Linked DNA regions of Martelella endophytica. The protein of the gene in region 2 interacts with the protein of the main gene of each other region in a pairwise test. Links are inferred from orthologs where the notes say so. Each region holds a gene or a part of one and is shown on either strand. Other genes may lie near its edges.

Region 1 (5,307 bases), 950 kb from region 2 along the record:
GAGTTTGCCCGTCTCCTTGCCGACCTCCATCATCACCTGCTGGATGTCATCCGGCAGACTGTTGAAATAGTCGGAATTGATCACCCAGAAGGTGAAGGCGGTGAAATGCTGGGTCAGGGAGATAGTGTCGCGGGTTTCGTACAGCTTGGAACCCCAGAGCGAGCCAAGCGGCGCTTCTGCCCCTTCAACGACGTTCTGCTGGAGGGCGCTGTAGACTTCCGACCATTCTACGGTCGCGGGCCGTGTGCCCATGGCCTCGAAGGTCTTTACGAAGACCGTGTTCGGCGGAATGCGGATCGTCATGCCATCGACGTCGGCGGGCGTGCGCACCGGCTTGTCAGCCAGAATGTTGCGAGCGCCGAAGAGCGCGTCATCGACGAGGAAGGTAATGCCCTTCTCGCCGAACTGATCCTTGATCGCAGCAAACCAGTCGGAATTGGCGATCTTTTCGAACTGCGCCGGATTGTCGAGTAGGTAAGGCCCTTCGACCACACCGAAATCGGGCACGAAGTCGGAGAGATAGCCGGACGACGTCACCGAGATGATCGGCGCGCCCTGGCGCATCATCTGGTTGACGTCCTTCTCGCTGCCGAGCTGCTGTGCCGGGAACACCTGGATTTCAACACGTCCATCCGTCCTCTTGGCGACTTCGTCGGCAAAGAACTGGGCGGCTTCGATTGTCGGCTCGCCCGGCGACAGCGAGCTGGCGAGGCGAATGGTGTAGTCGGCCGCCATGGCGGTACCGGCGAACAGAATACCGGCCGCAAAAAGAGCGGCACTTGCAAATTTCATGATTGTCTTCCTCCTGAGATATCAGCGCCCTCCTCCGATAAGGACGCTTATATATGATTACTTATTTCACATATAAATTTGAAATTTGTCAACAGTGATTGCGGCACCGCGACAAATTTGCCACGGCGCAACAAAAAGGCCGGAGACGTGGCCTCTGCCACATCTCCGGCCTCAAAAGAGCCTTGATAACGGTCGCGCCGGTTGGCCCCGGCGCTACAGGTTCTTACTGCCCAAGCCCTTCGAACAGCGCCGTCGACAGATAGCGTTCGGCGAAGGACGGGATGATGATGACGATGTTCTTGCCTTCGTTCTCGGGCCGGGAACCAACCTCGATTGCCGCCTTCAGTGCAGCGCCGGAAGAGATACCGACCGGCACGCCTTCAAGGCGGGCAACTTCGCGGGCAAGCGCGAAGGCATCGTCGTTTTCGACCTGCACGACCTCGTCATAGACTGAGGTATCGAGCACGCCCGGCACGAAGCCGGCGCCGATCCCCTGGATCTTGTGCGGAGCGGGCGAGCCGCCGGAAAGCACCGGTGAGGCCGCCGGCTCGACGGCGATCACCTTCACATCCGGCTTCTTCGCCTTCAGCACCTGGCCGACGCCGGTGATCGTGCCGCCCGTTCCGATGCCGGAAACGAAGATATCGACGGCGCCATCCGTGTCGTTCCAGATTTCTTCGGCCGTGGTCTTGCGGTGGATTTCCGGATTGGCCGGGTTCTCAAACTGCTGCGGGATGACGGCATTCTGGGTTTCGGCGGCGATTTCCTCGGCCTTGGCGACAGCGCCCTTCATGCCCTTCGGCGGCTCGGTCAGCACCAGCTCGGCACCGAGCAGCGCCAGCATCTTGCGGCGCTCGATCGACATCGATTCCGGCATGGTGAGGATCAGCTTGTAGCCCTTGGCCGCAGCGGCAAACGCAAGCGCGATGCCGGTATTGCCGGAGGTCGGCTCGACCAGCACGGACTTTCCGGGCGTGATCTTGCCGGCCTTTTCCAGGGCCTCGATCATGGCGAAGCCGATACGGTCCTTCACCGAGGCGATGGGATTGAAGAATTCGAGCTTGGCGAGAAGGTTGGCCTTGACGCCATGTTCCTTCGCCAGCTTGTCGAGGCGAACGAGCGGCGTGTCGCCGATCGTTTCGAGAATGGAGGAATATACCTTCCCGCGTCCGGGTTTGCCGTTCTGTTCCATGGTGGATGCTCCCTGAATTGGATAGTTCTTAGGTAGGGCCGGCAGCGCCGGAATGCGAGGCACGAACGGGCAATGCGTCGCTGACTTCTGAAACACACTTCCAATCGGAAGCCTGTTTCCGGAATTTTATTCCGCCCCTCCGCCTACCCTCACCGCAACAAGACCAGGAACGCCCAAAACCCAGCGCCGCCGACGAGGACAACACCGAGGGTTACCAGCGCCAGCAACCGACTGTAGTCCCGCGTGCCACTGCCATAGGCGAGCGCGACCTTGGTGACGAGATTGGACACCGTCGCCGTCAGCACCGCGATGGCGGCGGTATCGACAGGCACCGCGTTTCCGGCCAGATGCGCGGTCGACAGCGTGATGGCATCGAGATCGGGGATGCCGGAGACGAGCGCGATGAACACGATGCTGGAGGGGCCAAGGACATTGACCAGTATCCTGGCGACAAACCCGATGACCCCGAGCAGGGCGCCGAAGCGCAGCACCGACCAGAGCTCGAACGGATTGGAGAGATGAAGGTCGGCCTTCGGGTGGCCCCTGCTGCCGCTGAGCAGGAGGCTGGCAACGACAAAGGCGAAAAGCCCCGGCGCCAGCGCAAAGGCGAGCGGCTTTGCGAGCACCGGAGCGACAGCCGACGCGATCACGAAACAGCGGACCAGCGACAGCCCGCCGGCAATCGAGGCAGCGCCCGCGAGCTTTCGCGCGAGCGCCGGTTCGCTCACCGAGATGCGGGCGAAGGACAGGGTCGTCGCCGTTGACGAAACGACGCCGCCGGTGGCGCCGGCAAACAGAATGCCGCGATCCGGTCCGGCAATCCGCATCGCGGCGTAGCCGGCATAGGAAAGTGCGGCGATCATCACCGTCATCAGCCAGACGGCAAACGGATTGAAGCCGCCCCAGGGATCGATCGCCCGGTCCGGCAGGAGCGGCAAGGCCACGAAACTCATCGTCAGCAGCACCAGCGCGGAGCGCAGCTCCACCCAGGTCATCGTCTTCAGGAATCCGTGGAGGGAATGGCGGGCGGCGAGCAGAACGGTGGTGACCACGCCGCCGGCGGCCGCAAGCCGCATGTCGCCGGTCACCGAGACGATGCCGAGCGCGAAAATGACCAGCGCCGCAATCACGCTGGTGACGCTGAAATCGTTGTGGGGCGCGGCAGCCTTGTAGTCGAACACGATAAAGGCGGCCACCAGCCCGGCCGCAAGCGTCGCCGGCACGGCTGCGCCGACGATCAGCCCGAGATAGCCGGCAAGCCCGCCCAGAAGCCCGACCAGGGCAAAGGTGCGGATCCCCGCGACACGCTGCCCGTCGGCCATGTCGCGCTCCTGCCAGCCGCGCTCGATGCCGGCGAGAAGACCGATCGCGAGCGCCAGCCCGATCCGCTGAAACGCCTCCAACATCTCCATCCGCAAGCCTCCGCTGTAACCCGCGTTGCGGAAATTATACCAGCAGCCCGGCAGCGGAAATACAGCGATTTTCAGAGGCGGGAACGGCCGAAGGAGCGCTAGACCCCCGTCGAGCCGAAACCGCCGGCGCCGCGGACGGTATCGGTGAGCGCGTCGACAACGGTGACGGGCATCTGGGTGACCGGGGCGATGATCACCTGGGCGATGCGCATGCCGCGCTCGATCACGAAGGCTTCCTCGCCGAGATTGACGAGCAGCACCTTCACCTCGCCGCGATAATCGCTGTCGATGGTGCCGGGGGTATTGAGGCAGGTGATGCCGTGCTTGAAGGCAAGGCCGGAGCGCGGGCGGATCTGAGCTTCAAAGCCTTCCGGAATCTCGAAAATGAAGCCGGTGGGCACCAGCACCCGCTTGCCGGGCTCAAGCGTCAGCGGCGCATCGATGGCGGCACGGATGTCCATGCCGGCAGAACCGGATGTCTCGTAGGCCGGCGGTTCGATGCCTTCTGCGTTTTCCAGGCGTTTCAGCTTCAGTGTCATTTTCGTTTCCGTGTCATCGTGTTCTTGGCCGTCCCTCCTCTCCCCCGTCATGCTCGGGCTTGACCCGAGCATCTAGCCACCTTTGTCGCGAGCGGAGCCTGCGGCCTGCATCAAAGGCTGAGCCGCGACACGCTCACGCCCGTCGCAGGGAGATGTGCATGGATCCTCGGGTCAAGCCCGAGGATGACGCCAGAGAGAATGGAGAGGCCGCATTCCAAATCCGTTGTGATGTTGCCTCTCGCGCGCGGCGTTTCTCTCGCCCGCATCCTTTGCCATCGGCGTGCGACAGGTCAATTGCATCTTGCGGCCCAAATCGCTACATAGGCCGCCATCAACAGGATATTCAGCTGATGCCCGAAACGCTTGCCGAGGCGGTCGCACGCCGCCGAACCTTCGCGATCATCTCGCATCCCGACGCCGGGAAGACCACGCTCACCGAAAAGCTGCTGCTGTTCGGCGGCGCGATCCAGCTTGCCGGCGAGGTGAAGGCGAAGAAGGACCGTATCCAGACCCGGTCGGACTGGATGAAGATCGAGCGCGAACGCGGCATTTCGGTGGTCACCTCGGTGATGACCTTCGAATATGACAACACCGTCTTCAACCTGCTCGACACCCCCGGCCACGAAGACTTTGCCGACGACACCTACCGCACGCTGACGGCCGTCGACGCCGCCATCATGGTGATCGACGCGGCCAAGGGTATCGAGCCCCGGACGCTGAAGCTGTTCGAGGTCTGCCGGCTGCGCGACATCCCGATCATCACCTTCGTCAACAAGATGGACCGCGAGGCCCGCGACACGTTCGAAATCCTCGAGGAAGTGCAGGAAAAGCTGGCGCTCGACACCGTGCCGATGACCTGGCCGATCGGGCAGGGCAAGAGCTTTGCCGGCACCTATCACCTGAAGGAAAGCGCCGTGCGCTATGGCGACAGCGAGGTGGGCCTGACAAAGGTAAACGGACCGGAAGTCGTGTCGGAAAAGCTTCCCGAGCACGAGCGCCAGGAATGGGCCGAGATGGCCGAACTCGCCATCGATGGCTATCCGGTCTTCGACCGGCAGGCGTTTCTGGAAGGCCACATGACGCCGGTCTATTTCGGCTCGGCGTTGAGGAACAACGGCGTGCGCGATCTCATCCATGCGCTCTCCGACTTCGCGCCTGCGCCGCGCGCGCAGGTGGCCGATGTCCGCACCGTGGAAGCGACCGACCCGAAGATGAGCGCCTTCGTGTTCAAGATCCAGGCCAACATGGACCCGAACCACCGCGACCGCATCGCCTTCGTGCGCGTGTGCTCCGGCACGCTGACGCGCGGCATGAAAGCGAGGCTTGCCCGGACCGGCAAGCAGATGGGCCTCACCGCACCGCAGTTCTTCTT
Region 2 (7,647 bases):
CGCAAATGTCGCCATGCCCGTGTGACAGGCGGCCGCCGATTTGACCAGGCTTGCGGCAAGTGCCGCGCCCGTTCCCTCGCCAAGCCGCATGCCGAGCGCCAGAAGCGGCGTCTTGCCGAGCTTCTGGATGAGCTTCAAATGCCCGGGCTCGGCCGAGACATGGGCAATCATGCAATGATCAAGCGCCGACGGATTGGCGGCTTTCAGCACAGCGGCCGCCGCCGTGACGACATAGCCGTCGAGCAGCACCGGCACCTTCTGCATGCGCGCGGCGATGATCGCGCCGGCAATGGCGGCGAGCTCGCGCCCGCCAAGGCGGCGCAGCAGCTCCAGCGGATCGGAAAGGTGATCGCGATGAAAGGCGACGGCATCGGCAACGGCGGCAATCTTGCGCTCCAGCATATCGCCCTCAGAACCGGTGCCCGGCCCGACCCAATCGGCGGCTTCACCGCCATAGAGGCCATGGCAGATGGCGGCAGCTATGGTGGTGTTGCCGATGCCCATCTCGCCAAGGCAGAGCAGGTCGACGCCGCCGGCCACGGCTTCCATTCCATAGGCCATCGTCGCAGCGCAATCGCGCTCCGACAGTGCCGGTTCGACGGTGATGTCGCCCGTCGGATAGTCGAGGGCGAGATCGAAGATCTTCAGGCTGAGGTCGACCGTCGCGCAGATCTGGTTGATGGCGGCGCCACCCTTGGCGAAGTTGTCGACCATCTGCTTCGTCACTGTTGCCGGATAGGGCGAGACGCCCTTCGCCGCGATACCGTGATTGCCGGCGAAGACGGCGACCATCGGGCGGTGAACGGCGGGCGTGCGCCCGCTCCATGCCGCAAGCCACATCGCAATTTCCTCAAGCCTGCCAAGTGCGCCTTCCGGCTTGGTGAGCTGGCTGTTGCGCTTGCGGGCGGCGGCGAGCGCCGGCGTATCGGCGCCGGGCAGGCCTTCCAGCAAGGCACGGAAATCGTCAAAGGGATTCGCGGTCATCGTCATTCCTTCCTCGCGCAGGGAGCGCGGCGAACATGTTTGCCCCGCTTCTTAAAGTGCAATAAGCCTCTCAACAACTGCCGCCTTCGACAACGGGACCGAAGCCGATGAAAATTCCGCCGCCGATCGGCCAGTTTGCCGAGGCGCTCGCCTTTCTGACACGCTATCCCCTGCCCGGCTTGCTGTTCAGCGCTGAGCCCGCAGGCGCCCGGGCGGCCTGGGCCTTTCCGCTGGCCGGCGGAATTGCGGCCGCCGTACCGGCGCTGATTCTGGCAGGGCTGATGATGGCAGGTGCGACGCCCCTGCTCGCCGTCCCGGTCGCACTCGCGGTCTATGTGCTCATCACCGGCGGTCTGCATCAGGACGGGCTCGCCGACGCCGCCGACGGCCTCTTCGGCGCGCGTACGAAGGAGCGTGCGCTGGAGATCATGAAAGACAGCCGGATCGGCAGTCACGGGGCGCTGGCGCTGATCTTCGTGACCGCCATCAAGGCCGTGAGCCTTGCCGATATCGCGGCCACGGGCGGAGCGCCGCTGATGTTCGTGGCCGCCGCCGCCGCTGGCCGCGCCGTCATGGTAGCCCACTGGCACCTGCTGCCACCCGCCCGTCCTGACGGTGCGGCGGCAAGCCTCGGCCGGCCGGGCATCCGCCCCATGGCCGTTGCCATCCTCACCGCGCTCGTGATTGTCGCCGGCCTTGCTGGCGCTGCAGGCCTCATCGGGCCGGCCCTTGGCGCCAGCCTCTGCGCTGCCGCCATCGCCGCCGCATTCACCTGGTTTGCCCGCCGCAAGATCGAGGGCCACACTGGAGATACGCTGGGCGCAACGGCGGAGCTTGGCGAGACGGCATTTCTCGCGGCCCTTGCGATTTTGATCTGAGGCCCGATATTGCGTTGATATCGCGAACGAAAGGGAGTGTCGGCTTGCGTCTGTTCTGGATACTGATCGCCATCGTCTCCGTCGGCATGATCCTGCTGATGGTGACAGGCGGAAGCGGGCGCACGCTCGGCGTCGACAGCGATGATTTCGCAAGCGCCGTCTGGCTGGTGCCTCTCCTGCTCCTTTTCTCCGCAGGTTTCCTGCACAGCCGCCGCAACCTCGGCTTCGTCTTCCAGACATTGCTGATCTGGGCGGCGATCCTGCTTGTGGTCTCGGCCGTCTATATCTTCCGCTACGATTTCCAGGCGATCGGCAGCCGGCTGTTTGGCGGGCTCATACCCGGCATGGCGATGACCACAACCACGGCAGACGGTCAAAGCCAGGTGATCCTGCATAAACGACGCGACGGCCACTTCGCCGCGGACGCGCGGATCGACGGCGATACGGTTCACATGCTGGTCGATACCGGCGCAAGCCGCGTGACGCTGACGGAGCGGGATGCGAAGCGGGCCGGTGTCGCCACCAATGCGCTCAGCTACACGATCATGGTGCAGACGGCGAACGGCACAGCGATGGCCGCACCGGTGACCCTCGACGAGGTCTCCGTCGGCGGCATAAGTCGGCGAAACGTTCCTGCCATGGTCGTTTCGCAAGGACGTCTGGACGAAAGCCTGCTCGGCATGAGCTTTCTTTCGACCCTCACATCGGTCGACATGCGCGCCGACGAATTGCGGCTGACGGACTAGAAGAACGAGTAGAAGAACCGGGCCGAGATGATCAGCAGGAAGATGCCGAAGCCGAAGCTCAACTGACGCTTGGTCAACGCATGCGCCGCCCTGACGCCAAGCGGGGCGATGGCAAAGGTGATCGGGATGATCAGCGCCACGGCCACCCAGTTGACATAGCCCGTCGAAAGCGCCGGAAGCCCCGGCTTTGCCCAGCCACCGACAATATTGCCGATGAAGCTCGGCAGCGAGATCAGCACGCCGACCCCGGCAGACGTCGCCACCGCCTGGTGGATCGGCCGATTGAACAGCGTCATGAAGGTGTTGTTGAGCGTCCCGCCGCCAATGCCGATGAGTCCCGACAGCAGGCCGATGAACCAGCCGTAACCGAAGAGAGCCGGGTTCTCCGGCAGATCGTCACCGAGGCGCCATTCGGCCGATTTCGGGTAGAGCATCTTCAGCCCGATCAGCAGCGTCAGCACCGCAAAGACGCCGCGCAGCAAGGCGCCCGGCGCATAGGCGATCACGAGGGTCGAGGCGACCGCGCCGAAGGGCACGGCGATGATCCACTTCCTGAGCAGCGTCATGTCCACGGCACCACGCTTGTAGTGCGACTGGAAGGAGCGCAGCGAAGTCGGAATGATGATGGCAAGCGAGGTCCCGACACAGAGCTTCATGCGGATGTCGTCGGCAACGCCGGCCATGGCGAAGGCCTGGTAGAACACCGGAACCAGCACGGCACCGCCCCCGATGCCGAACAGGCCGGCAAGAAAGCCGGCGATCGCACCGGCAATGGCAAGCAGCGCGACGAGTTCGACGATCTCATGGATTGGCGGCATCTTTTCCTCGCAAATGGAGCCGGCGCGCATATCAGGAAAAACTGAAATGGCACGACATCGACCTTCGAAATGTCATCAAAGCGTGATGTTCTTACACTATTCGAAAGCGCGGGCAAATGGCGGTGGAGACCCTGTGCTTGACCGCCGGACAGCATGATTTCCGATCGTATTTCGTATTGCGCCCGCACTTTTCAGGAAACGTATTTTCGCTCTGATTTTTATGACCTGTATCTGTTTCGCCTAGCTCGACCGACCCCTCGCGGGTCGGTTTTTTTATCGCCCAACGAAAAAACCGGCCGCGAAATGCGACCGGTTCTTCGTATTCGGCAGATGTACGCCTCATCAGGCGTCGAGATCGACGTCGAGGATCGCCATCGAGAAGTTGAACGAACGATCGCCGTCCTCGTCGTCGAGATAGACGACGCCGACGAACTCGTCATTGCGATAGACTTCGCAGGAATCGTCCTTGCGCGGACGGGCGCGGACGGCGAAGGACGGGCCGAACATGCGCTTGAAATAGGCGTCGAGTTTCTTGATTTCTTCTGGCTTCAAGGGATGAACTCCGTCTTGTCTTCTTGGGGTCGGGCGCTTGTGACACGCGCATTGCGAGAATGCAAATGCGTCAGTCGTCCGAAATGATGAGTTGGTCCATCGCGCGCGCCGGATCGGAACAACCGGCCGTGCCGATGACTTTGGCCGGCACGCCGGCGACGGTGGAATTGGCGGGCACCGGCTTCAGCACCACCGAACCGGCCGCGACACGCGAGCAATTGCCGACGCGGATATTGCCGAGCACCTTGGCGCCCGCGCCGATGAGCACGCTGTCGCCGATCTTCGGATGCCGGTCGCCGGTCTCCTTGCCCGTGCCGCCAAGGGTCACGCCCTGGAGGATCGAAACGTCGTCGCCGATGGTCGCGGTCATGCCGACAACCACGCCCGTGGCATGGTCGAGGAAAATGCCCTTGCCCATCTTGGCCGCCGGGTTGATGTCGGTCTGGAACACGCTGGAAGACCGGCTCTGCAGATAGAGCGCGAAATCGCGGCGGCCCTTGTTCCACAGCCAGTGTGCCAGCCGGTGGGTCTGGATCGCGTGGAAGCCCTTGAAATAGAGCACCGGCTCCATGAACCGGCTGCAGGCCGGGTCGCGGTCGTAGACCGCCTGGATGTCGACCCGCAGGATATCGCCCCATTCCGGCCAGTCGCGACGCATCTCGTCGAAGGTCTGGCGCAACAGGATCGCCTGCACGTCGGCATGGTCGAGCCGCTCGCAGATGCGATAGACGACGCAATCCTCCAGCGAGGCATGATTGAGAATGGTGGAATAGAGGAAGGCGGCGAGGATCGGATCCTTCGCCAGCGCTTCCTCGGCTTCGGCCCTGAGGCTCGCCCAGATCGGGTCGACCGATTTCAGACCGGCGTCATGACTGCTCTTGTCGGGATGTGCGGCCATTGCGGCCTCCTGTCTTCAAAGCGCCTGTTCGGGCGAATATAGAACAGCGCGGCGCGAATACAAATGCGGCAGGCTTCAGTTTTTCGTGTCAGTCATCATCGTGGCGGGCGAAAAACTCCAGCACCGCCGACTTGAACACCTTGTCGCCGACGGCCAGCATATGATCCCGGTTCGGAATATCGAGCGCGATGGCGTTCTGCATCTGGGCGGCGAGCGTCTGCGGCGAGCCGGCGAGATCATCCTTGGTGCCGACAGCAATCAGCGTCGGTGCGGCGATACGGCCGATCTCGGCGCGCGGAATGTTCTGTCGCGATGTCTCGATGCAGGCGGCAAGCGCGATGCGGTCGCTCTTCGTCTGTTCGGCAAAGGCGCGGAACATCCGCCCCTTCTCGTCGGTCACGTCGTCGAGCGAGGGCGCACGCAGCGCTTCCGCGATCGGATCCCAGTCGCCGACACCATCGCAGATACCGATACCAAGCCCGCCGAAGACCAGCGTGCGCACCTTCTCCGGATGGGCAAGCGCCAGATTGGCGGACACCCGCGCACCCATCGAATAGCCCATCACATGGGCACGCTCGATGCCGAGATGATCAAGCAGGGCGGCGGCATCGCCCGCCATGAGTTCCGGATAATAGTATTCGCCGTCATGCGGCTTGTCGCTCTGGCCGTGGCCGCGATTGTCGAGCGCGATCACCCGGTAGCCCGCCTCCCCAAGCGTCTTCAGCCAGCCCGGATGCACCCAGTTGACGCTCGCCGTCGACGCGAAGCCGTGAATCAGCAGCACGGGCGTGCCCTCGCCCTCGTCGAAATAGGCGAGGTCGAGCCCGTCATGGGTGAAGCTTGAGAAAGACGGAAGGTTCAGGTTCATCGGCTGTTCCTTGCCGGAGCGTTTCGGTTACCAAAACCGCCTCCGGATGGCATCGGGGTACTACACATTTGCGCCGAACAGTTATAGTGTCCGGCCGAAAAGGACAAGGAACCGGAGACAAATATGGCTGGCCACGGCATCCCCCACTTCAAGAACGACGAAGGCCACCCGGCCATCGAGGTCGGCGTGAAGGAATTCATGTGCGTAGGCGCCTCCGCGCCCTTCGACCATCCGCATATCTTCATCGACATGGGCGACGACAACGAGGCCGTCTGCTCCTACTGTTCGACGCTTTATCGCTATTCGCCCACGCTCAGCGGCGACGACACCAACCCGCCCGGATGTGCCTATCACATCGCGGCGGCCTGACATGTCGGAACCCGGCGCCTGAGGGGTTCAGCGTCGGCGGTTCCGGGAGGACGAGATGACGATTGCCCACGCAGCCATTGTCGGCGCCGGCATTGCAGGCCTGACGGCTGCATTGGCTCTGGCCCGGCACGGCATTTCCAGCGACATTTTCGAGCAGGCCGACGACCTTGTCGAGGTCGGCGCCGGATTGCAGGTTTCGCCGAACGCCTCGCGTTGCCTGAACCGCGTCGGCGTTCTTGCCCGCATCGAGAACCAGTGGCGCGAGCCCGCCCGTGTCGCGCTCGCCTCCGGCAGCACGCTGCGGCAGGTCGCCTATGTCCCGGTCGGCGAAGCCCGCCAGCGCTGGAAGGCACCCTATGGCACGCTGCACCGCGCGACGCTGCAGGCGGCGCTCAAAAAGGCTGTTGAAGAGGAGCCGCTGGCGACCCTCCACCTCGATTGCCGCATCGACAAGGCGACGCTTCAGGCATTGCAGCCGCGCATGACCCGGACCGCCGAGATCCTCATCTGCGCCGACGGGGTCTGGTCGCATTCCCGGCGGCAGATACCGGGTGCGGGCGAAGCGCGGTTTTCCGGCAATATCGCCTGGCGCTTCGTGATCTCGTCCGAGGATGCCCCGAGCGTACTCGACCGGCAATCGGTCACCGCCTTCATGGGGCCAAGCGCCCATCTCGTCGCCTATCCCCTGCGTGATGTCGGCGGCTTCAACCTGGTCGCCATCGCCGCGGGCGCCAGCGCCGGCGAGGCCTGGCACACCGAGGTCGACAACAGCTGGAAATCGGCGCTCGACCGCCATTTCCGGGGCTGGGACCCGTCGCTCAAGCGCCTCTTTTCGATGGATCGCCCCACCTTCTGGCCGCTTTACGAGGTCGGCCAGGGACGCTGGCATAACGGCACCGATACAATCGCCATCGGCGATGCCGTTCATGCCATGATGCCGTTTTCCGCGCAGGGCGCCTCCATGGCGATCGAGGACGCCTTCGAGCTTGCCGCCTTCCTCTCGGAGAAGCCGGTGGACGAGGCTTTCGATGCGTTCGTCGCGCATCGCCTGCCGCGACTGGAGCGGTTGCAGAAGCGCACCGCGCTCAATCGCTTCGCCTATCATGCCAGCGGCCCGTTCAGGCTCGGCCGCGACTTCCTTCTCGGCATCAAGTCGCCGGCAAGCCTCGCCCGCGATCTCGACTGGCTCTACGGTTACGAAGCCTACGGGCTCGATCGGCTCTGACCAGTCCTGCACGCTAGCTGCGCCGCCAAAATAAAACCTTGGGGCACAGCATTGGGCGGATGGCCGCTACTTCTTTCTGCCACGATTCTTTGCGTTAGTTCGGAGCATCCTATTACGGACCATTGAACGGAAAGTCATGCGACTGAGCGGAGTCTTGAAATCAACGGGCATAGCGATTGCAGCCATGCTCTTCGCCTTTCAGGCCGAGGCGGCCCCCGTTGCTGCCTATGCCACCACCAATGTCAATCTGAGAGCCGGCCCCTCGACATCCTATCCGGCAATCACGGTGGTGCCCGCAGGCGCCGGCAT

The links. The genes of interacting proteins can lie anywhere in the genome.
Region 1: the proteins of cysE (region 2) and cysK interact in binary tests that used the Escherichia coli proteins (3 or more experiments, as listed by UniProt). The link is inferred for Martelella endophytica from one-to-one orthologs.

The regions. Positions count from the first base shown.
Region 1 is NZ_CP010803.1:1,948,445-1,953,751, reverse strand. Bases 1-2,934 are described here. They hold cysK (cysteine synthase A), read right to left. Parts: upstream 1,985-2,934; coding sequence 1,016-1,984; downstream 1-1,015. Other genes in these bases: TM49_RS08800 (MgtC/SapB family protein), read right to left, coding at 2,134-2,934; TM49_RS08810 (C4-dicarboxylate TRAP transporter substrate-binding protein), read right to left, coding at 1-792. Also shown: more of TM49_RS08800, read right to left, coding at 2,935-3,396; dut (dUTP diphosphatase), read right to left, coding at 3,495-3,986; TM49_RS08790 (peptide chain release factor 3), read left to right, coding at 4,286-5,307.
Region 2 is NZ_CP010803.1:2,899,588-2,907,234, reverse strand. Bases 2,963-5,861 are described here. They hold cysE (serine O-acetyltransferase), read right to left. Parts: upstream 4,877-5,861; coding sequence 4,049-4,876; downstream 2,963-4,048. Other genes in these bases: TM49_RS13160 (alpha/beta fold hydrolase), read right to left, coding at 4,965-5,744; TM49_RS13170 (DUF3126 family protein), read right to left, coding at 3,769-3,978; TM49_RS13175 (sulfite exporter TauE/SafE family protein), read right to left, coding at 2,963-3,426. Outside these bases: cobT (nicotinate-nucleotide--dimethylbenzimidazole phosphoribosyltransferase), read right to left, coding at 1-990; cobS (adenosylcobinamide-GDP ribazoletransferase), read left to right, coding at 1,092-1,862; TM49_RS13180 (retropepsin-like aspartic protease family protein), read left to right, coding at 1,907-2,608; more of TM49_RS13175, read right to left, coding at 2,605-2,962; TM49_RS13155 (zinc-finger domain-containing protein), read left to right, coding at 5,868-6,113; TM49_RS13150 (FAD-dependent monooxygenase), read left to right, coding at 6,169-7,338; TM49_RS23800 (SH3 domain-containing protein), read left to right, coding at 7,493-7,647.